DNA from 2 places in the Paracoccus tegillarcae genome. Region 2 is predicted to be linked to the other one. Evidence: riboswitches for the same ligand, from Rfam matches in the RefSeq annotation. Region 2 holds a riboswitch; the other holds the start of a gene.
The links. Region 2 has a riboswitch for FMN ahead of CUV01_RS14335 (DMT family transporter). Riboswitches for the same ligand answer to the same signal wherever they lie in the genome.
Positions count from the first base shown of each region.

Region 1: it holds a riboswitch for FMN, as region 2 does, so the genes downstream of both, CUV01_RS06050 (6,7-dimethyl-8-ribityllumazine synthase) here and CUV01_RS14335 (DMT family transporter) in region 2, are expected to answer to the same signal.

Region 1 covers NZ_CP025408.1:1,207,275-1,219,257, forward strand. The annotation lists gene CUV01_RS06030 (MFS transporter) at 1-1,201, shown strand, start outside; gene CUV01_RS06035 (SDR family NAD(P)-dependent oxidoreductase) at 1,198-1,926, shown strand; gene CUV01_RS06040 (SDR family NAD(P)-dependent oxidoreductase) at 1,979-2,641, opposite strand; gene CUV01_RS06045 (DUF2177 family protein) at 2,638-3,036, opposite strand; FMN riboswitch at 3,246-3,375, shown strand; gene CUV01_RS06050 (6,7-dimethyl-8-ribityllumazine synthase) at 3,442-3,909, shown strand; gene CUV01_RS06055 (sugar-binding transcriptional regulator) at 3,942-4,931, opposite strand; gene CUV01_RS06060 (FGGY family carbohydrate kinase) at 4,965-6,425, opposite strand; gene CUV01_RS06065 (transketolase family protein) at 6,429-7,388, opposite strand; gene CUV01_RS06070 (transketolase) at 7,385-8,206, opposite strand; gene CUV01_RS06075 (ABC transporter permease) at 8,430-9,410, shown strand; gene CUV01_RS06080 (substrate-binding domain-containing protein) at 9,514-10,449, shown strand; partial or broken gene CUV01_RS06085 (sugar ABC transporter ATP-binding protein) at 10,564-11,697, shown strand.
Region 2 covers NZ_CP025408.1:2,945,892-2,957,874, reverse strand. The annotation lists gene CUV01_RS14345 (LysR family transcriptional regulator) at 1-808, opposite strand, end outside; gene CUV01_RS14340 (DUF1127 domain-containing protein) at 950-1,183, shown strand; FMN riboswitch at 1,239-1,371, shown strand; gene CUV01_RS14335 (DMT family transporter) at 1,445-2,341, shown strand; gene CUV01_RS14330 (arsenate-mycothiol transferase ArsC) at 2,357-2,815, opposite strand; gene CUV01_RS14325 (UPF0262 family protein) at 2,819-3,301, opposite strand; gene CUV01_RS14320 (SemiSWEET family sugar transporter) at 3,298-3,558, opposite strand; gene hisD (histidinol dehydrogenase) at 3,555-4,868, opposite strand; gene CUV01_RS14310 (HAD-IA family hydrolase) at 4,994-5,620, opposite strand; gene CUV01_RS14305 (GNAT family N-acetyltransferase) at 5,617-6,102, opposite strand; gene CUV01_RS14300 (DUF2948 family protein) at 6,099-6,575, opposite strand; gene murA (UDP-N-acetylglucosamine 1-carboxyvinyltransferase) at 6,568-7,848, opposite strand; gene CUV01_RS19935 (hypothetical protein) at 7,849-8,022, opposite strand; tRNA gene CUV01_RS14290 (tRNA-Thr) at 8,173-8,247, shown strand; gene CUV01_RS14285 (homocysteine S-methyltransferase family protein) at 8,670-9,719, shown strand; gene metH (methionine synthase) at 9,716-11,983, shown strand, end outside.

The DNA.
Region 1 (11,983 bases), 1.7 Mb from region 2:
GATCATGGCCATGCCGCTGGCCTTTGGCGGTTTGCCGCTTTACATCCACGCGCCGGATTTCTTTGCCGCAGAACGCGGGATTTCGCTGGCTGCCCTTGGGTTGGCGCTGTTCTGGCTGCGAATGCTGGATGCGGGGCTGGACCCGGTCGTGGGCTGGGCCGGTGACCGCTGGCCGGGCGCGCGCGCTGGCATGGCTGCGGCGGGGGCACTGCTGCTGGGCGCTGGCGTCGCCACATTGTTTGCGCCGCCTGCCTTGCCGGTGCTGATCTGGTTTACCTTGGCGATGGCTGTCGCGAGCCTTGGGCACAGCCTGATTTCAGTCAACCTGATGACGCTTGGCGGGCTATGGCGGCGCGATCCTGCGCAGAAATCGCGGATCAGCGCCGCGCGTGAGGGCTTTGGGCTGGCGGGCCTGATGGTTGCGGTCGTCCTGCCAGCGGCCCTGACGCCATTGATGGGGCGACAAGGGGCGCTGCTGGCGCTGGCCGGTGTGCTGATCCTGACCTTGCTGCTGACGCTGCCGGTGTTTCTGCGCTGGCTTTCCCGAGCGCGGCTGCACGTGACCGCACAGCCCGATGCGCGCCCAAACTGGGGCGCATTGCTGCCGTTTTATCTGGTGGCCGGGATTGTGCTGCTGTCTGCGGCTTTCCCGGCGGCGCTGGTCCTGATGCTGGTTCGCGATCTGCTGGGGGCAGAGCCGCTGACGGGCCTGTTCCTGCTGACCTATTTCGCAGCCGCCCTGCCCGGGGCCTTTGCATCGGGCCGTCTGGCCGGGCGCTTTGGCGCGGTGCCGGTCTGGACCGCCGCGCTGACGCTGTCGATCGCGGCTTTCGCGTTTGCGCTGACGCTTGGGCCCGGCGACACTGCCGCCTTCTTCGCCATTTGCCTTGCCACCGGTTTCTGCTTTGGTGCCGATCTGGTTCTGCCGCCAGCCATCCTGTCCGACAGGATCGAGGCCACCGCAACAGAAGCGGCCGCCACCCGCGCCTATGCCGCGCTTGGTTTTCTGACCAAGGCCGCGCTTGCACTGGCGGGTGCGATTGCGTTGCCCTTGCTGCAACTGGCGGGGTTTCGTCCTGCATTGCCAAACGATTCAGGCGCGTTGCAGGCATTGCTGATGCTGTATGCCGGCGTGCCGCTGGTGTTGCGGGCGATGGCCGTCACGATACTGATATATCTTCACAAAAGGGGCGCGATATGAGCGAACGCATCTGGATCATGGGCGCATCCGATGGGATCGGTGCGGCGCTTGCACGCGAATGGGCCAGGCGCGGGGCGCGGCTGGTCCTGTCCGCACGGTCCCACGACAAGCTGACGGCACTGGCCGCAGAGATTGGCGGCGCCGAGGTGCTGGCCTGCGATGTGGCCGATCGCGGCAGTCTGGAGGACGCTGCCCGACAAATCAAAGCCGGCGGGCAACTGGACCGGGCGATCACCTTGGCGGCGCTGTATGATCCGGGCAAGGTGATGCAGATCGACCCCGATCGCGCCGCCCAGATCGTGACGGTCAACCTGACCGGCTGCTTCAATTTCGCCCGCGCCGCCGAACCGCTGTTGAAACAGGGTGGACAGTTGGCGCTGACCGGATCGGTCGCGGGCTATATCGGTCTGCCGCAGGGCCAGATTTATTCCGCGACCAAGGCCGGCGTGATCAATCTGGCCGAATCCCTGCGGGTCGAGCTGGCACCGGCGGTCGATGTGCGGCTGATCTGCCCCGGCTTTGTCGTCACGCAGCTTACGCAACAGAATGATTTTGACATGCCCGCCCTGATGCAGCCCGACGACGCGGCCAGCGCGATCCTGAAGGGGCTGGATGGGCGCGGTTTCGAGGTGCATTTCCCGCGCCGGCTGACCCTGCCTCTGAAGCTGCTGCGCGCGCTGCCCTATCCGCTGGCGTTGCTTTTGACCAAAAGGCTGGTGACCTGAGTGGTGCATGGGCCGCTGTGCCCGCGTGGCTGATCCGGGCCAGGGCATCCATTCACCAGGCTACCTGATTGCCCTTCCAGTCCCAGAACGTCCCGCTATCGGCTGGCGTCAGACGCGAAATCACATCGAGCAAGGCCTGAGCGGATTTCTCTGGCGTGATGGTCGGATGACGGGCCGCGTATTCCTGCGTCAGCGCCGTTTCAACGGTGCCCGGATGCAGCGCGACGACGATGCGATTTTGGTGTTTACGAGCGATCTCTATCGCGGCGGTACGGATGATCTGGTTCTGTGCCGCCTTGGCCGCGCGATAGCTGATCCAGCCGCCGAGGCCGTTGTCGCCAATGGACCCCACCCGGGCCGAAAGCGAGGCAAACACTGCCCTGCCCTCCTCTCGCATCAGGGGGCTGAAATCGCGCAGCAGCAGCGCCACGCCAATCGCGTTGAGCTGAAACTGCGCGGCCATGGCATCGGCATCAATCGCGCGGATCGTCTTTTCCGGCGTTTGCCCGTCTACGACAAGCGCGCCGGTTGCATTGAAGATCAGATCAAAGCGCTGGTCGCTGATCCGTTCTGCCGCCGCCGCGACGCTGGCCTGATCTCTCAGATCCAACCCGTCCCGGCGCGACAGGCCCGTTACCTCGCCGCCACCATCGCGCAACCGTTTGGCAATCGCCCCACCGATGCCGCCCGTGTCGCCGATCACCAGCGCCTTCATGACAGCCAGCGCGCCACGCTGACACCCGCCCAGGCCGAGAAACCTGTGAGAAAACCGCCCCAAAGCGTGTCGATCACGACCTGCTGCATCGACCAGTCGCGCAGCGTTGCATAGTTGGTGAATTCATAGGTGCCATAGCACATCAGACCGATCAGCGCCCCGCCGACCAGCGCCTTGATCGGCCTGCCCTCTGCCAGCGCCGGCACCGAGACAAAATACAACACCCCGACGATATAGGCCGAGTAAAACAGCGCCGCCGGCAGCATCCGGAACGGATCGGCCAGCAACGCGCCGACATGGCGCTCAAACACCGGCCGGATGATCTGGGTGATGCCGATGATGTCGATCAGCAGAAAGATGACAAGCGTGGCAGCGTAGAGGATGATGATTTGCATGGCTGGGTCCTGAATGGTCTGTGTTCATATGACGAATGACTCCGGCAGAAAGTTGCGTCGCAAGGGGGATTTATGGGCTGTTGCCCCGTTCCGGTATTCGCCCGATCGGTCATCGACGGACGCTGCAAGGCACGGCGGGCTTGCGACCCGATGCCAATATCCATCGGCATCCGCGCGGTTGACAAGAAACGGGGCGGACCATAATCCGGGTTCATTCTCAGGGCGGGGTGCAATTCCCCACCGGCGGTTACAGCCCGCGAGCGCCGTCAGTTGGGCGGGTCAGCAGATCCGGTGAAATTCCGGGGCCGACGGTCATAGTCCGGATGAAAGAGAATGGGGCAATCGGTGTCGAACCGCGCGTCTCTGACGCTCTGGGGTCTTGTCATGTTGAAAGGATCCAGAGCTATGACAAAAACCCCAAAATTCGCCTTCATCAAGGCGCGCTGGCATGCCGAGATCGTTGACCAGGCTTATGCGGGTTTTCAGGCGCGACTGAAAGAACTGGGTGTCGCGGCGCAGGTTGATACGTTCGACGTGCCCGGCGCGTTTGAAATGCCGCTAATGGCGCAAAAGCTGGCCGAGACCGGCGAATATGCGGCCGTCGCGGCGGCGGCGCTGGTCGTTGATGGTGGCATTTACCGGCACGATTTTGTGGCGCAGGCCGTGGTGTCGGGGCTGATGGACGCAGGTTTGACGACCGGCGTGCCGGTGCTGTCGGTGTCGCTGACCCCACATCACTTTCAACCGACGACCGACCATATCGGCTTTTTCGCCGAGCATTTCGTGACGAAGGGCCGCGAGGCAGCGGATGCCATCATGGCCGTTACCCGCCTGCACGACGGGCTTGTGCCAGCGGAAAAATCCGCCGCCTGATCTGCAATGGCTGGCGGCGTCAGTCGGCGGCGTCAGTTGGCAGCCACGCCCCCGGTCATGTTCGGATCTTCGGTCCCGAGCAGCCGGCGCGCGGTGAACTTGTCGGTGATCAGCACGTCGATCACGCCTGTTCGCAAGGCGCCCCGGATCGCTGCGGCTTTCGCCTGCCCGCCGGCAAGCGCCATGACGCGGTCGACGGGGCCCAGTTCTTCCAGCGTCATGCCGATCACACGCTCGTCCAGCGGCGTCTTGACCAGCCCGCCCTCGGCATCGAAAAAGCGCAGGCTGATATCGCCGACGCCGCCAGCCTCGCGGATTTCACTGAGTTCGCGTGAGGAAAACACGTTGCCGCTGCGCGACAGCATTCCCGATGGCTCGATCGCGCCGATCCCGACAATGCCCAGGGTGATGCGCCGGTAGAGATCCATCGTCTCGCGGATATAGGGGTCGCCCAGCAGGACCAGCTTGGCCTCGCGCGATTGGGTCACACCGGGCGCGCTGAGCATCTGCGGCTCGGCCCCGGTCAGCCGCGCCAGACGGGTGATCAACTGGTTGGCATGGGTCTGTACCGCCGGGTTGCCCATGCCGCCAAGGGTCTGGACGACGAATTTTGCCTTGCCGGATTTCATCGGATGGATGTTGTCGACCATGCGCAGGATGGTTTCCGACCAGCTTGACACGCCGATGATTTCGCCCGCCTGCAGTGTCGCCTCAAGGAAATGCGCGGCGGCCTCGCCGATCCGGGCCATGATGGCGCCGTCGCGATCCTCGCTGCACTCGACGACGATGACCTCGGACAGGCCAAACAGATCGCGCAGATCGCGTTCCAATTCGACATAAGTACCCGAGGGCGCGACCACCGTGGTGCGCACGATTTCCTCTTCGACGGCCTTCTTTAGCAGGCGCGAAACACTCGCCTGCGAAATGCGCAGATGCTGGGCGATATCCGCCTGACGCTGACCTTCGCTATGATACATCTGCGCCACGCGCGAAATCATGCGAAGTTCGTTCAGGCGGGACATGTCAGGCCTTTCGCGAGAGTGAATAATTATTCACTATACCTGCGCCGTTGTGCGGGCAATAGCCATTCGCCAACTTTCCAATGCCGCAATCCGGGTTTCCGGCTGCATTTGCGGGGTGATGTGCGCGTCGCGGCTGATCAGCGCGGTCAGCGCATCCAGATCGGCCCAGAAGCCGGTTTTCAGCCCGGCCAGATAGGCCGCGCCCAGCGCCGACGCCTCGGCATTGCGGCAGGGTGTGACCGGGTGGTTCAGATAATCGGCGACAAGCTGCATCAAAAAGCGATTGCGGCTTGGGCCACCATCCACGGAAAGCCGGCCGATCCCGCCTGCGGCCTCTGCCATGATCGCGAATACGGCCTGAACCTGCAGCGCCATGCTGTCAGCCGAGGCGCGCGCGATCTGGGCCGGACCACTGCCAAAGGACAGCCCGCAGACCAGTCCGCGCGCGTCCGCGTCCCAATAGGGCGCACCCAGACCGACATGGGCCGGCACCAGTGACACCCCACCGCTGTCGGGGACTGTCTGGGCAAGGTCCAGCAAGGCCTCCACCCCATCCAGACCAAGCAGCGCGGCGGTCCAGGGCAGGATCGCGGCGCTGACGAGGATATTGCCCTCGAACGCAAAGGTGGACGTGCCGTTCAGCGACCAGGCGATGGTGGTCGTGATGCCCTGGGGGGGGATGATGAAGTCGGGAATCGTCGTCATGACGGATGATCCGGTGCCGAAAGTCACCTTGCCATCGCCGCTACCAAAGGCGCCGTGGCTGAACAATGCCGCATGTGAATCGCCAATGGCCGACGCGATGGGGATGCCGCCCGGCAATGGGCCGTCGGCCTGCGTGACACCGAAATCATGGGCGGAATCGCAAACCACGGGCAGTGCTGACTGGTCGATCCCGAACAATGCGCAGAGCCATTCGTCCCATTGTCCCTCGGCCAGATTGAACAATTGCGTCCGCGCCGCGTTCGAGCGATCGGTCGCATGGACCCGCCCCCCGGTCAGCTTCCAGATCAGCCAGCTGTCCACGGTGCCGATGCAGATATTCGTGCCACCGCCATGATGCTTTTGCAGCCACGCCGCCTTGGTCGCCGGAAACATCGGGTCCAGCGGCAGGCCGGTCCGCGCGATCACCTCGGCTTCATGGCCCGCGTCGCGCAGTGCCTCGCACCCGGCGGCGGTTCGGCGGCATTGCCAACTGATGACCGGGCCAAGGGGTTGCCCGGTCGCCCGGTCCCAGATCAATATCGATTCGCGTTGGTTCGAAATGCCAAGAGCCACGATCTCGACGTCCGGCGCGGCCTGCAAACAGGCACCGATTGCAGTCAGCGTGGCCTGCCAGATCGCCTCGGCATCCTGCTGGACCCAGCCTGAACGTGGATGGTCAATTGGCACGGGCGCCGAACCGCTGGCGATGATCCGGCCCGCCTCATCGACCATCACCGCCTTGGAATTGGTCGTGCCCTCGTCGATGGCCAGGACGACGCGCCGGGACATGACTTATGCCTTCCGCTTCAGCAAGGCTGCGGCGCTGTCGGCAATGGCTGCGGGCGACATGCCGAAATCATCCAGCAATTGATTGGCGGATGCGGTGTGGGCGAAGACGCCCGGCACGCCCAGTCGGGTCATCGGCACCGGCATGTTATCCACGACCACCTCGGCCACGGCGCTGCCAAGACCGCCGAAGGTGGTGTGTTCCTCGACCGTCAGAATTGCGCCGGTATCGGTCGCGGCAGCGATGATCGCCTCTGCGTCGATGGGCCGGACGGTGGCCATATTCAGGACACGCGCGGCGATGCCCCTGCCCTCAAGCAGGTCGGCTGCGATCAATGCGCGGTGGGTCAACACGCCGTTGGCGATGATGGTCAGATCATTGCCTTCGCGCAGCGTATTCGCACGGCCAAGTTCAAAGACATGTCCGTCGGGCAGAACGTCGGGCACGCCCACGCGGCTGAGCCGCAGAAAGCAGCCGCCGTCATGCTTGGCGGCCCAGCGGATGGCGGCTGCGGTCTCGTTGCGGTCGGCGGGACAGATGACGGGTACATTGGGCAATGCGCGGATCCAGGCGAAATCCTCGATCGAATGGTGGGTCGGGCCAAGTTCGCCATACGCCATGCCCGAACTGATGCCGACCAGTTTCACATTGGTCTGCGAATAGGCGATATCGGCCTTGATCTGTTCCAGCGCGCGACCGGTCAGAAAGGGGGCAGCCGCGCAGACAAAGGGGATCTTGCCGCCATTGGCCAGCCCGGCGCCGACACCCACCATGTTCTGTTCGGCAATGCCGACATTGATCAGACGGTCGGGGAATTTGTCGCGGAACCCACCCAGTTTGGATGAGCCGACCGAGTCATTGACGACCGCAACGATATCGTCATTCGCAGCGCCCAGTTCCTCCAGCGTCGCGGTGAAGGCGTCGCGGCAATCATGGAGCTTTGCGGCTTCAAAGGGGGCGTTCATTCTGCGGGCTCCTTCAATTCGGCGATTGCCTGCTCGTACTGTTCTTTGCTGGGCACTTTGTGATGCCAGGCGACGTTATCGGTCATGAAGGAAATGCCCTGGCCCTTGTTGGTATGTGCGACGATGCAAGTCGGTTTGCCCGGCGTCACATTCTGCGCCGCCAGCGCCTGTGTGATCTGATCCATATCATGGCCGTCAATTTCCTGCACCGCCCAGCCGAAGGCCTCTAGCTTGGGGGCAAGCGGCGCGACATCGTTCGTATCCGCCAGCCGCGCGCCCTGCTGCAGGCGGTTATGGTCGATGATCAGCGTCAGGTTATCCAGCTTGAACTGCGCGGCGGACATGATCGCCTCCCAGTTGGACCCCTCTTGCATCTCACCGTCGCCGGTGATGACGAATGTCCGCCAGTTGGCCTTGTCCAGCTTTGCAGCCGTGGCCATGCCGACGGCAACCGGCAGGCCGTGCCCCAGCGGGCCGGTATTGGTTTCCACCCCCGGAACCTTCACCTTGTTGGGGTGACCGTTCAAGCGCGAGTTATGCTGCAGGAAGGTCGCGATCTCTTCCTTCGGGATGAAACCTTTTTCCGACAGCGTGATATACAATGCCAGCGCCGTGTGCCCCTTGGACAGGACCAGGCGATCCCTGTTCGGATCGAGCGGGTTATCGGGATCGACATTCATCGCATCAAAGTACAGTGCGGTCAGCAGGTCGATGACCGACATCTCTCCGCCGACATGGCCCGCGCCCGCCTCGAACACGGCGCGGACATCACGCTGACGGATACGATTCGCTATTTTGCGAAGCTCCTGGGGTTCCATGCACACCTCGTATGAATATATATTCTCTAACTACTAAAAATGCACACGCCCGTCAAGTCAGGCAATGGCCCCTGTCCCGCGAAAAATAGATCGGCCAGCAATGATTGCGCAAACGGCGCTGCATCGACTCATCCGCAGACTTGACAGCCCGGACACAAACCGCTAGGCATTTTTGATCACTAGTGAATATTTATACTGAACTGGTGTGCTTCGGGAGGATGCCATGACGAACGCCACGACCGAAACGGCCGGGAAACCCCGCCTGTCAGAGTTCTTGTCGCCCACCGGCGTCACCGGGCCACTGATCGGGTTGATCCTGCTATGCGTCGTCCTGTCGCTGGCCACCGACTCTTTCCTGTCGGTCCGCAACTTTCTGAACATTCTCGATCAGATCACCGTCCTGGGCATCATGGCGGTCGGCATGACCTTCGTGATCCTCATCGGCGGGATCGATCTGTCTGTCGGGTCGGTCCTTGCTTTGGCGATGATGGTCCTTGGCTATCTTGCGGTCACGATGGGTCTGCCCATGCCTGTGGCAATCGCCGGGGCGCTTGTCGCGGCGGCCCTGTGTGGGCTGGGATCGGGGTTGCTGATCACCATGTTCAACGTGCCGGCCTTCATCGCCACGCTGGCGATGATGTCGATCGCACGCGGGCTGGCCAACATGATCACCAATGGCTCGCAGATCATCGGCTTTCCGGCGTGGTTCAACATGTCAGCGATCATTCGTTATGGCGGTTTTCTGACCATGACCGTGGCCGTGATGCTGGTCGTGTTCCTGCTGGCCTTTCTGTTTCAGCGTTACCGCCAGGGTGGCCGTTCGCTCTATGCAATCGGCGGCAGCCCCGAGGTGGCCCGTCTGGCCGGGATCAATGTCAATCGCGCGACGGTGCTGGTCTACGTCGCATCTGCCACGCTGTCGGGTCTGGCGGGCGTGCTGATGGCCGCAAGGCTGGATGCGGTGCAGCCCAGTTCCGGCGTGTCCTACGAACTTGACGCCATCGCGGCTGTGGTTATCGGCGGAACCAGCCTGTCGGGCGGCACCGGCGGGATCGGCGGCACGCTGATCGGCGTGCTGATCATCGGCGTGCTGCGCAACGGGCTGAACCTGATGCAGGTCTCGCCCTTCGTGCAGGCCGTCATCATCGGTCTGGTCATCGTGCTGGCTGTCGCCGCCGAAACCTTCAAGCGCCGTGGCCGCTGAGAATTTTTCGGTGAAGGAAATGCCCTTCTCCGATCCATTGACCCGCAATGCCGGGTCGCAACGGACCGAAGTTTCAACGGTTCACCCAACGAGGAGGAATAATATGAAATTCACAGCGAAAGCCATGATCGCGGCGACTGCCCTGGCGGGTTTGGCCACGGCAGCCTCGGCTGAAGAGATCAAGACAATCGGTGTCGCGGTGCCAAACCTGCAGGCGGACTTTTTCAACCAGATCAAGCTTGGCGTTGAAAACTATGCCAAGGAAAAAGGCATGGAGACGATCATCGTAGACGCCAAGAACGACACCGCGACCCAGGTCAGCCAGGTGCAGGATCTGCTGACGCAGGGCATCGACGCGTTCATTTATATCCCTGCCGGCGCCGCCGCAGCCGCCGTACCGACGCGCCTTGCGCGCAACGAGGGCATCCCGGTCATCAACGTGGACCGCACCCCCGAAGGCGAACCGGGCGATACATTCATCGCCGGTGAAAGCGTCGAATCCGCCTATGAGGTCTGCAAGACGATCATTGAAATGGCTGGCGGCGAAGGCAAGATGGCCATCATCCACGGCCAGAAGGGCACGACGCCCGAGGTCGACCGCTTTGCCGGCTGCAACCGCGCCATCGAGGAAAACCCCGGCGTCGAACTGGTCAGCCAGCAATGGAGCCAGATGTGGTCGCCCGATGAGGGCTTTTCCATCGCGCAGAACATGCTGCAGGCGAACCCCGACCTGAAGATCATCTTTGGTCAGGCTGACGCGCTGGCGATGGGTGCGGCAAAGGCTGCCGACGTGGCTGGTGTGTCCGATGACATCATCATCGGCGGCTATGACGGCGATGTCGCGGCACTGGAATACCTGGCGAAATGCGAAGGTCCGTTCAAGGTGACCGCCACGCAGAGCACCCAGTTGATGGGCCGTCTGGCCGTTGATTCCGCCATTGCCGTCGCGGCAGGCGAAACGGTCGAGGAACGTCAGACCCCGAATGCGGTCCTGACCACCTGTGAAAACGCACCAGAGTTCGTCGCTCAGCACCCCTGATCCGACACGACGAAGAAAGGCGCCGCCATGGCTTCCGAAGGCAAGACACCCATCCTGACCCTGAGGAACATCCATAAATCCTATGGACCCATCGAGGTTCTGCACGGGATCGACATGGAGATCTGCCCCGGCGAAGTGGTGGCGCTTTTGGGTGAAAACGGGGCGGGGAAATCGACCGTCTCGAACATCATCTCGGGGACGGTGCAGCCGTCCTCGGGGACCATGACCTGGCAGGGCGCGGCCTACGCGCCCGCCAGCCCGCGTGAGGCGATGGATGCGGGCGTCGGTATGATCCATCAGGAACTGATGCTGCTGCCGCATCTGTCTATTGCCGAAAACGTCTTTGTCGGGCGCTATCCGATGAAGGGCGGCCGCGTTGACCGCGCAGAAATGGAAAGCCGCGCCAGGCAGGGGCTGGAACGGCTGGGGCTGAACATCTCGCCGCGCCGCAAGGTCGAAGGGTTGTCGACCGCAAGCCAGCAGCTGATCGAAATCGCCAAGGCGCTGACGCTGAACGCGCGGCTGTTGATCCTTGACGAACCCACCGCCGCGCTAGGCGGCGAGGAAACCCGGTTGCTGTTTGATCAGATCCAGCGGCTGCGCGCCGATGGCGTCGGCATCATCTATATCTCTCACCGGTTGGAAGAAATCCGCCAGATCGCCGACCGCATCGTGGTCATGCGCGACGGAGCGAAGGTTCAGGAATTCGACACTGCCGACCTGCCCGTGCGCACGATCGTCGAGGCGATGGTGGGCCGCAGCATGGACCAGATGTTCCCGCCATTGGCCACGCCGTCGGACAAGACCGTCCTCGAGGTCGCGGGCCTGACATCCCCGACGGGCGAGTTTTCCGATGTCAGCTTCAACGTCAAGCGTGGCGAGATCTTCGGCATCGCTGGCCTTGTCGGCGCCGGGCGAACCGAGCTTGTGCGCGCCATTGCAGGTGCCGATCCGATTGCCTCTGGCAGCGTCCGCCTGCTGGGCGAAGATATCACACCGCAATCGCCCAGTGACGCGATCCGCAAGGGCGTTGTGCTGGTGCCCGAAGATCGCAAGCAGCAGGGCGTCGTGCTGGATCATTCGATTGCCGAGAATATCGCCTATTGCAACTTTGAAACTGTCGCCAAAAGCGGTTGGGTCAGCCGGTCGCGGGTCCGCGACTTTGCACAACAGAATATCCAGAAGTTCGGCGTCAAAGGACGCTGGAACCAGAACGCCGGTGAAATGTCCGGCGGCAACCAGCAAAAGGCGGTCATTGCCAAATGGCTGGCGCGCAACCCTCGCGTCGTGCTGCTGGATGAACCGACGCGCGGCATCGACGTGGGTGCGCGTTCTTCGATCTATGAAATCATTCACGAACTTGCCGCAGCCGGCGTTGCCGTTATCGTCGTCAGTTCCGACCTTGAAGAGGTGTTGGGCGTGTCGAACCGAATCCTCGTCATGGCCGCCGGCCGCCAAAGCGGCATTCTCGATCACACCGAGGCGAATGACGTCTCGGTCATGGAACTAGCAACCGCCTGCAGAAGGGAACCCC
Region 2 (11,983 bases):
TTGCCATGTCGCCGACATTGCCGTCGGTCAGATACATGTTCAGAAACGCCGGCGGCAAAGGTGGTAATGCACCACCGTGGTCGATGCGCTGCAGGCCATCGCGCGTCTGGGTCTGCAGCAGGATATTGACCCCCTGATCCGCAGCCGTCAGCATCAGATTGCGTTCGCATCCGCCAATACCGGAGGCATGTTCCCATGCCATGCCGGCGCGCTCCAGTTGCGCAACCCCGATCGTCAGGAAGGCGCAGTATAGACCATTGGTCAGAGCCAGAGGACGCTGCTGCCAGGCGGTGCCACCATGCGCCCCGACCCAGACCAGCGGAACCTGCATCAGGTTGACACCTCCCTCGCTGCAATCGGCCTCTGTGGTCAGGATCACGTCCAGCTCACCGCGCCCGAACTGTTTCAGCAGATCAATACTGCCACCGTCGGTCAGTACGATTTCGACATTTGGATGCGCCGCGCGAAACCGCCGCACGGCATGGGTCAGATGCAGGGGTGGCCAGTCGGTGGTCAGTCCGACCCGCAGTCGACTATCGGGCAGCACGCCCGTGAACCGGCTGATGATCGCATCATTCTGCGCGACCAATTTGCGGCTGTCGGTCAGCAGCAGTTGCGCGAAATCGGTCAGCACCACCCCGCGCCCTGCCTTTTCCAGCAATGGCCGGTCAAACACCTCTTCCAGCCGCTTGATCTGCATGGACAATGCGCTTTGGGTCATGTTCAGCGCCTCTGCCGCGCGGGTGACCGCGCCATATTCGGCAACCGCCTGCAACGACCTCAGCGTGGCGATATCCAGATTTCTCATCGTTCAGAACCCCTGATACATCGGATCAAAATCATTCATTTTACGAATGCTCTGTCAGGTGCCATCTTATCAATACAACAGATGAATTCAAACAAATCATTCATCTTTGTTAATGATAAGTCGTATCAGGAGGATTGAACGATGGCCTATAGATCAACCGCGATGGCCCGTGTCGTTACCGGGACCGGCATCATCCCGCGTCCGAACTGGTTAGAGCGTATCCTGACCGCATTCGACGTTCGCAAGACGCGCGCTGACCTGTCCAGACTGACCGATGAACAGTTGCACGACATTGGCATTACCCGCGAGCAGGCCGAGGACGAGGCCAAACGAACGATGTGGGACGCACCGGAATACTTTCGCGCCCGCAGCTAGGCACTTGTCGAATGGCCAGCTTCACCCTAACTGAACGACGCGGCTGTTTGGGCCGCGTCGTTCTCAGGGCGGGGCGAAATTCCCCACCGGCGGTTACAGCCCGCGAGCGCCTTGGCGATGGTCAAGGGTCAGCAGATCTGGTGCAATTCCAGGGCCGACGGTCACAGTCCGGATGAAAGAGAACGGGAAACCTTGCCGCCGGTCGCGCGGCAACGTCATCCTGTTTGCCTTGGGTTATGTGCGTAACGAAGGGATGACGCCATGACTCGTATGTTCTCGTCGCCAACCGCCACCGGTGCGGCGCTGATGATCCTGGCCGGCGCGATGTTCGCCGTGGTCAACACGCTGGTGCAATATGCCGCCATGGGGCTGGGCATTGCCGCGCCGACCATCACATTCTGGCAATATCTGACAGCACTGCTGTTCACCCTGCCCTGGCTGGCCGTCAGCCGGGCCGATTTTCGCACGCGCCGGTTCGGCGCACATCTGTTGCGGGTCGGGCTGGCCGTGGGCGGCGTGCAGCTATGGGTGCTGGGTCTGGCACATGTGCCGATCTGGCAGGCGATTTCGCTGATCATGCTGTCACCGTTCTTCGTGACCGCTGGTGCCGCACTGCTGCTGGGCGAGCGTGTGACCTCGCCCCGCTGGATCGCCGTTGCCCTTGGCATTCTGGGCGGTGCGGTGATCCTGCAACCCTGGTCTGATGCCTTTACCCCCTGGGCACTGGCGCCGGTGGCGGCCGCGGCGCTATGGGCGGGGTCGTCGCTGATGACCAAGCGCATGACCGCCACCGAAAGCCCCGAGGCACTGACCCTCTATCTGCTGGCGCTGCTGACACCGTTGAACGCGGGGCTGGCGCTGTTTCCGGGTGCCGGCGGCTTTGCCCTGCCCGGCGCGGCGGCCATCACAACGCTGGCTGTGGCCGGCCTGTTGACCGCGCTTGCGCAATACGCGCTGGCCCGCGCCTATGCGACCGCCGACGCGGCCTTTCTGCAGCCCTTCGACCATGTGAAACTGCCCTTCAATGTCGGTCTGGGCATCCTTGCCTTTGGCTTCGTGCCGCCGGGCAGCATGTGGCTGGGCTCGGCGCTGATCGTCGGGGCGTCGCTTTGGCTCTTGGCGCGCGAGGAACACGGGGCGAACCTGGCGGTCAAGTGATCGCCGGGATTTGCGCTATTCGGTTGCCGGCTCGCCAAAGCGGTTGATCATCGTCTTGCGGATCTGATCGCGGGTCTGGCGGTACATGTTCAGCTTGGCCTCGCGTCCTTCGGCCATGCCGGTCGGGTCCATGATCGGCCAATATTCCACATGCAGGTGGTAAAGCCGCGTCAGTTCCAGCGCCAGTCGCTGACTGGCCGGAGACAGCGCCACGACCAGATCGAACCCGCCCAGATCATCGCCCCAGGCCTTCATTTCCTCAAAGCTGCGGGTGCGATGGTTTGTCAGCGTCACGCCGATCTCGTCGCAAACAGACACCGCAAAGCCATCTATTTCCAGATCATTCTTGACCCCGGCGGACTGCACATAGGCAGAGCGGCCGTAAAATTTCTTCATCATCCCTTCCGCCATGGGCGAACGGATGGCGTTGTGATCGCAGCAGAACAGCACCGAGCCGGGAATCTCCGCCGCCATCGTTCAGGCCTTTTGCGGAATCAGGGCACAGATCAGGGTGAACAGGCGTCTTGCCGTGTCGATATCAAGACTGGCCTTGCCCTCAAGCCGTTCCTGCAAGGTGCGCGCACCTTCGTTGTGGATACCGCGCCGGGCCATGTCGATGGCCTCGATCTGGGCGGGTGGCAGCTTTTTCACCGCATCGAAATAGCTTTCGCAGATCTGAAAGTAATCCTTGACCACCTGCCGGAACGGCCCGAGCGACAGGTGAAATTCAGCCACCTTTTCGGCGGCCTCACTGTCCAGATCAAAGACCAGCCGCCCCTCGCGGATCGCCAGATCCAGCACATAGGGGCCATCGGGCGCAGCTTGGCCGTCGCGGCCCGGAACCTCGAAGCTGTTATCTTCCAGCAAATCGAAGATCGCGACCTTGCGCTCCTGTTCCATTTCCGGCGTGGCGGGCGGGATCGCGCTGTCGTCGATCTCGATCTTGCTTAGACGGCTCATGCGCGACCCCATGCCAGTTTCGCCAGGACAATGGTCCCGACACAGATGATCGAAAAGATATTGGCCAAGATCAGCGGCCATTCGCCCAGACTGAGCCCATAGGCCAGCCATAGCGACACCGAGGTCAGCACCATGACATTGGTGCCAAGCGACAGATCCTTGACCTCTCTGGTGCGCAGGGTCTTCAGCACCTGGGGGATCCAGCAAATCGTGCTGAAGATCGCAGCCAGAACGCCGATCATGGTCGTCATGCTCATGATCCCTGCCCCTCATTCAACTGATCCAGCCGAGCCTGAACCGATTGCCCATGCGCCTGCAACCCCTCTGATGCAGCAAGGCGGACCGCAGCGGGGCCGATTTGCGCCAGCGCGCCGGGGCTGAGCCGCGCAATCGTGGTGCGCTTGAGGAAATCCATCACCGACAGGCCGGATGAAAACCGGGCCGAGCGCGCTGTGGGCAGCACGTGATTGGGGCCACTGACATAATCGCCAACCGCCTCGGGGGTAAAGGCGCCCAGAAAGATCGCGCCCGCATGGGTGCATTTACCGGCCAGCGCCTCGGGATCGTCGACCAGCAGTTCCAGATGTTCCGGTGCGACGCGGTCGGACAGCGCCGCCGCCTCGTCCAGATCGCGGGCGATGATGATGGTGCCATAATCGCGCCAGCTGGCGCCTGCGATCTCGGCGCGCGGCAAGCTGGGCAGCAGTCGGTCGACGGCCCCCGCGACGGCGTCGGCCAGCGCAGGATCGGTCGTGATCAGGATCGACTGCGCATCGGCGTCATGTTCTGCCTGCGCCAGCAGATCCAGCGCGATCCAGTCGGGGTTCTGCCCGCCCTCGGCGATGATCAGCACTTCGGACGGCCCGGCGATCATGTCGATCCCGACGCGGCCAAAGACCTGTCGCTTGGCGGCAGCGACATAGGCATTGCCGGGGCCGGTGATCTTGTCGACCGGCGCGATCGTATCGGTCCCGTAAGCCATCGCAGCCACCGCCTGCGCCCCGCCGACGCGGTAGATTTCATCGACGCCAGCCAGTTCCGCGGCCAGCAGCACCAGCGGGTTGATCACACCGTCCGGCGCCGGCACGCACATGACCAGACGCCGCACCCCGGCCACACGCGCGGGCACCGCATTCATCAGCACCGATGACGGATAGGTCGCCTGACCGCCCGGCACATACAGGCCCGCTGCCGAAACCGGGGACCAGCGCCAGCCCAGCGTCGCGCCCTCGGGATCAGTCCATTCGGCATTCTCGGGCATCTGGCGCGCGTGATAGGCGCGGATACGTTCCGCAGCCATGGACAGGGCGGCGCGATCTTCATCGCTGACTTTCGCAATCTGGGCCGCGATTTCCTCGGGGCCAAAGCGCAAACTGTCCGGCGTCAGTTCCAGGCGATCGAAACGGGCCGTCAGCTCGCACAGCGCCAGATCGCCTCGCTTGCGCGTATCGGCGATGATCCGGGCCACGGCGTCGTTCACATCGGTCGAATCCTCGCGCTTCATCACCAGAATATCGGCAAAGCGGCGGTCAAAATCGGGATCGGTCGTCTTCAGGGTGATCGGCATGATGACTCTCTGCTGGTGGCGACTTGTTAGCGGCTCGCGCGTGGCGCCTCAAGCTGCAGTATGTTTGCCAAAGGATTGTTCGCAGCGCGGGCCTGCCTGCGGCGAAGCCGTCAGACGCGCTGCGCCTAATCCACCAATGACAATCTGATCGGGTGGCCGTCATCGCGGCTAAGGCGGCGGTAATCGGGGATGCTGGCCAGACTGCCTGTCGCGCCGCTTAGCCCGACCGTTTCCATGCCAGCGGCCTTCGCCGAGGCCAGACCGGCGGCCGCGTCCTCGAATGCAATGATGCGAGCCGGCGCATGCCCAAGTCCGCGCGCGGCCAGCGCAAACGGTTCGGGATCGGGTTTCGGGTGTGCGACATCATCAGCGGTCACCACGACCGGCGGCAAAGGTAGGCCGCAGATCGCCATCCAGCGCCGCGCCAGTTCAGCCGGCGCCGAGGTCACCAGCGCCCATTCAACGGGATCAAGGCTGGCCAGCAGATCGGCCGCACCGGCAACCGGGCGCAGCAGGCTTTCACGTGGACGCATCTGGCCCAGAACCCATTCGGCCTCGGCTGGCAAATCCGCATCGGGGGCGAAATGAGCGATAATGCGGTGAAGCGGCCTGCCGTGACAAAACGCATGAACCTGCGCCGCGTCGAGATCCCGCCGCGCGGCCCATCCGGACCAAACCTCAAGGATGAGATCACGGGAATCAACCAGCGTGCCGTCCATGTCAAAGGCCAGCGCATCAGCAGTCAGGATCATGGCAGGTCTTTCAGCATCTGGATTTCCGTCTCGCAGCAGCCCTTGGCGGGGCCTTCACATGCGGCGGCTCGAAACCCGATGCGATGATACAGCGCCTGCGCATGCTGCGCAGTCTTGCGGACATTCAACGCCATCGAGGTCATCCCGGCCAGCGCCGCATCGCGCAACGCGGCATCAATGGCGGCTTCGGCATAGCCCCGACCGCGCGCTTCGGGCTGGGCATAAACCGAGATCAACTGTCCGCGATAGGGATGGCGCGGATCACCGCCCGCCACCCAAGCGGCAGAGGCCAGTGGTTGCCCCAGAACCTCGCCCGCAGCAAAGGTCGGAACATCAGTCAGCCTCGCGGCGAAATCGGACAGCGGGCGGTCCTGCCAGTCAGCCAGCCTGGACCCAAAGGCATCGGGTGCATCGCGCAGGGCGGCCAATCGCAAATGTCGCCATTCCTCGGCCCGGTCCGGCCCAAGCTGCCAGACGATCATTCGGGATGCGAGGGCGCCTTGCCCGACGGCGCGACATAGGGCTTGGTGACGTCGCGCAGATCCAGGTTGATGCACTCGACATGGGCGACCAGCGTGCCATCCCCCGCGAATTCCAGCATCAGGCGCCCGGTGCCGTCGGCATCGGGTTGCCAGGACAGCGCCAGCAGTTCCAGCACGGTATCGGCATCCTGTTCGACACCGTCGCTTTGCAGGCGCAACACATCGCCGATGATCAGCAGTGAGCGCACCCGTTCGAACGGGCGACCATCGCGTTTCGCGGCTTCGGCATCCTCCCAGCGGAACCGGTTGATCAAGAGCGCCAGCCGGCGTGCCTTGCGGTCATAAGAGATTTCGCTGCCGGGCAGCACAGCGTCCTGCACCAGCGTCGAGATGATGCTGAGATCGCCCGCATCCTCGGCCTTGAGCGTCAGCGGTGTATCGGGACCGGCATCGAGAAAGCTGGCATCAGCCATTGGCGCCACCCTCCTTCACACGCTCGATCAGTGCACCCACGCCGCGTAGTTTGCGCACCACATGTTCGTAACCTCGATCCAGATGATAGACGCGGCTGACAACGGTCTCGCCCTCGGCCGCAAGTCCCGCGAGGATAAGACTGACGGATGCCCGCAGGTCGGTCGCCATGACCGGCGCGCCCTTCAGCTTTTCGACGCCGGTGACGGTCACATGGCCGCCATGGACATCCATCTTGGCCCCCATGCGCATCAGCTCGGGCGCGTGCATGAAGCGATTCTCGAAGATGGTTTCCTCCAGCACGCTGGTGCCCTCCGCCGTGCACATCAGCGCCATCATCTGCGCCTGCAGATCGGTCGGGAAACCGGGAAAGACCTCGGTCTTCACATCGACGGCGCGAATGCGGCCATTCTTGCGCGCGACCTTGATGCCGCGATTTGTCTGCTCGACCGAGACGCCGGCTGCGTCAAGTTTCTCGCAAAAGGCCTCGATCAGTTCGATGCGGCCGCCCAGCAGCTCGACCTCTCCGCCGGCAATGGCGGGCGCGATCATGTAAGTGCCCAGTTCGATCCGATCGACGACGACAGGGTGGGTCGCGCCGTGCAGGCGGTCGACGCCCTGAATGGTGATGGTCTCGGTGCCCTCGCCATCGATCTGCGCCCCCATGGCGCGCAGGCATTTGACCAGATCCACGATCTCGGGCTCGCGCGCGGCGTTCTTCAGCACGGTCGTACCCTTGGCCAGCGTGGCCGCCATGACGATGTTTTCCGTGGCCCCGACCGAGGCGAAACGTTGATCAATCACCGCGCCTTTCAGCCCCTTGGGCGCCTTGGCATGCAGATAGCCGTCTTTCAGCTCGATCTCGGCGCCCAATGCCTCCAGCCCCGAAATATGCAGATCCATCGGCCGCGAACCGATGGCGCAGCCGCCGGGCAGCGACACGATAGCCTGCCCCGCCCGTGCCAGCAGCGGACCCAGCACAAGGTTCGAGGCCCGCATCTTGCGCACGATGTCATAATCGGCTGTCAGGTTGTTCAGATCATGGGACGACAGGGTCAGCACCTGGCCGTCCTGCATCGTCGTGATCTCGGCGCCAAGCGATTGCAGCAACTCGGTCATGGTGCGGATGTCCGAAAGACGCGGCGCGTTGGTCAGCGTCAGCGGCTCATCGCTGAGCAGCGTCGCCGGCATCAGCGCCAGACAGGCATTCTTGGCCCCGGCAATCGGGATCTCGCCATGCAGCGCCCCGTTGCCTTGCACGATGATCTGATCCATCTATTCGTCCCCTTCGGTTTCGCCCGTATCCGACTTGGCCGTTTCGGCCTGTTCTTCATTATCGGCGCGCGCACGCGCCTGCGCCTTGCGCCGCGCCAGATTGGCCCGCAGCGCAGCGCGCAGCCGCTCTTCGCGACTGCCCTGTTGCGATCCGGTGTTGCGCGCCTCAGCCATGCGCCCCTGTTACCCGCGCCGCCGGCGACAGTCCAGTTTTCCCGACGCCTTGCCGCACGGTCACGGCGAAGCCGGAGAAAACCCGCCGAACTTTTTGCGCAGCAGCCCCTTGCGCCGCCGCGCCGCTTTGTCTAAACGCCCCTGCACGGCGCTGTGGTAGCTCAGTGGTAGAGCACACCCTTGGTAAGGGTGAGGTCGAGAGTTCAATCCTCTCTCACAGCACCATCCTATCCAATTGATATCAAAGAAAACCCTTACATTGCTGGGCAAGGCGCCGCTTTTGGTGTCAGTATCCGGGTCATCTGATCACTGGTCAGGCGCGCGGATATATCGGCAAGGACCGTCGATTCTCTGCCTCTTTTGCGCCGCCAGCCGATAGGCGCAGGGTGACCGGTAAAAACGGCCTTGGCAACTCCATCGCCGCTGGTACGCGGGAACAGGTGGGTTGGGATTTCTGACATCGAAGTTTCTAGAGGGCCGGGTTTCGCGCCACGGCATCTGACCCCGCTCGCAGCGTGCCGGACTGAACCGCCGACATCAGAACCATGCGTCATATTCATAATTATCCTGCAGATTATGAATTCGCCTAACGCCGCTCAGGCTGTTAGTCAGGCCCGACTTTCAGCCATCACGGTCAGATTCTGCACATGTCCCAGCTTCCAGCCCATCCCGCCACAGCGCAGCTTACCGCGCTGGCCCATGAGAAAATCCTGATCCTTGACGGGGCAATGGGCACGCAGATCCAGCAACTGGGCCTGTCAGAGGATGATTTCACCGGACACGGCTCGGGCCATGTCTGCCGGCACCACAGCGATCATCCGCAAAAGGGCAACAACGATCTGTTGATCCTGACCCAACCCGAGGCGTTGGAAGAGATCCATTTCAACTATGCCATGGCGGGTGCGGATATCGCTGAAACCAACACATTTTCCGCCACGACCATCGCGCAGGCTGATTACGGGCTGCAGGCTGCCGTGCATGACCTGAACGAACAGGGCGCGCGGGTCGTGCGCCGCGCCCTGGATCGCGCGACGGCCATCGACGGCAAGCCCCGCTTTGTCGCGGGCGCGGTGGGGCCGACGAACCGCACCGCATCCCTGTCGCCGGATGTGAATGATCCGGGCTATCGCGCCGTCACCTTCGATGATCTGCGCATCGCTTATGGCCAACAGGTGCACGGGCTGATTGCCGGCGGCGCGGACCTGATCCTGATCGAGACGATCTTTGACACGCTGAATGCCAAGGCCGCGATCTTTGCCTGTATCGAGGCTTTTGCCGAACATGGCCAGCGCCTGCCGATCATGATTTCCGGCACCATCACCGATGCGTCCGGGCGCACGCTGTCAGGGCAGACGCCGACCGCATTCTGGCATTCGGTCTCTCATGCGCGGCCCTTTACCGTCGGACTGAACTGTGCGCTTGGGGCGGCGGCGATGCGGCCGCATATGGCGGAACTGGCGGGCGTGGCCGACACCTTTACCTGCGCCTATCCCAATGCGGGACTGCCCAACGCCTTTGGCGAATATGACGAAGGCCCCGATGATACCGCGCGACAGGTGGCCGAATTTGCCCGCGAAGGATTGGTCAATGTCGTGGGCGGTTGCTGTGGCACCACGCCGGACCACATCCGCGCCATCGCCGATGCCTTGGCCGGTTTCGCCCCACGCCAACCGCGCAAATTCGAGGCCGCAGCATGAACCGCTATCTGCGACTTTCCGGTCTGGAGCCCTTTGTTCTGACACCCGACATTCCCTTCGTGAACGTCGGCGAGCGGACCAATGTGACCGGCTCTGCCCGGTTCCGCAAACTGATCACCAACCGCGACTACGCCGCGGCCCTGGATGTGGCGCGCGATCAGGTCGAAAACGGTGCGCAGATCATCGACATCAATATGGACGAAGGGCTGATCGATTCCAAAGCCGCGATGGTCGAGTTTCTGAACCTGGTCGCCTCGGAACCCGACATCGCCCGCGTGCCGGTGATGATCGACAGTTCGAAATGGGAGGTGATCGAGGCCGGGCTGCAATGCGTGCAGGGCAAATCCATCGTCAATTCCATCAGCATGAAAGAGGGCGAAGACGCGTTCCGCCATCACGCCCGGCTGTGCCTTGCTTACGGCGCCGCGGTGGTCGTGATGGCGTTCGACGAACAGGGTCAGGCCGACACCTGCGCCCGCAAGACCGAAATCTGTGCCCGTGCCTATCGCATTCTGGTCGATGAGGTCGGCTTTCCGCCCGAAGACATCATCTTTGATCCCAACGTCTTTGCCGTCGCGACCGGGATCGAGGAACACAACAATTACGGCGTCGATTTCATCGAGGCGACCCGCTGGATCAGGGCCAACCTGCCCCATACCCACGTCTCGGGCGGGGTCTCGAACCTGTCCTTCAGCTTCCGCGGCAATGAACCCGTGCGCGAGGCGATGCATGCCGTCTTCCTTTACCACGCCATTCAGGCGGGCATGGATATGGGCATCGTCAATGCGGGCCAATTGGCGGTTTATGACCAGATCGACCCCGACCTGCGCGAGCGCTGCGAAGATGTCGTTCTGAACCGCCGCGATGACGCGACCGAGCGGATGCTGGAGATTGCCGAACGCTTCAAGGGCGGCACGCGCGAGGAAAAGGTCCGCGATCTGGCATGGCGCGACTGGTCCATCGACAAACGGCTGGAACATGCGCTGGTCAACGGCATCACCGAGTTCATCGAGGCCGATACCGAAGAAGCCCGCCTTGCCGCTGAACGCCCGCTGCATGTCATAGAAGGGCCGTTGATGGCCGGGATGAACGTCGTGGGCGATCTGTTCGGTGCGGGCAAGATGTTCCTGCCGCAGGTGGTCAAATCGGCCCGGGTGATGAAACAGGCCGTGGCGGTCCTGCTGCCCTATATGGAAGAAGAAAAGCGCCTGAATGGCGGTCAGGGGCGGCAAAGCGCCGGCAAGGTGCTGATGGCCACGGTCAAGGGCGATGTGCATGACATTGGCAAGAACATCGTCGGCGTCGTCCTTGCCTGCAACAATTACGAGATCATCGATCTGGGCGTCATGGTCCCGCCGCAAAAGATCCTGCAGGTCGCGATCGAGGAAAAGGTCGATATCATCGGGCTTTCCGGCCTGATCACCCCCAGCCTTGATGAAATGGCCCATCTGGCCAACGAAATGGAACGCGAAGGTTTTGACATCCCCCTGCTGATTGGCGGGGCAACCACGTCCAAGGTGCATACGGCGGTCAAGATCGCACCGCGATACAAGCGCGGACAGGCGATCTATGTGCTGGATGCCAGCCGCGCCGTGGGCGTGGTCAGCCAGCTTTTGTCGCCCGAACAAAAGGCTGGCTATGTCAACGGTATCCGCAGCGAATATGTCGAGGTGACAGAACGCCACGAACGCGGCGAACGTGCAAAGCAACGGGTACCACTGGCAACCGCGCGGGCCAATGCCAAGCAGATCGACTGGTCGGATTACAGCGTGCCGGCCCCCCGGTTTACCGGCGCCAGGGTGATTGATGACTGGGACCTGGCCGAAATCGCCAACTATATCGACTGGACGCCGTTCTTCCGCACATGGGAACTGAAAGGCGTCTATCCCGCGATCTTGCAGGACGAACGGCAGGGCGAGGCCGCGCGTGGGTTGTTTGACGATGCCAAGGCAATGTTGGCGCGGATCATCGATGAGAAATGGTTCGGGCCGCGCGCGGTCGTCGGCTTTTGGCCCGCCAATCGCGATGGCGATGACATTCGCCTGTTCGGTGATGCGGATCGGACAGCGCCGCTTGCAACACTGCACACCCTGCGCCAACAACACGCCAAGCGGCCCGGGCGGCCCAATGTCGCGCTGTCGGATTTTGTGGCACCTGACGGGGTCGCCGATTGGGTCGGTGGCTTTGTGGTCACGGCGGGACCACAAGAGGCCAGGATCGCCGAAAGCTTTGATCGCGCGAATGACAACTACTCGTCGATCCTG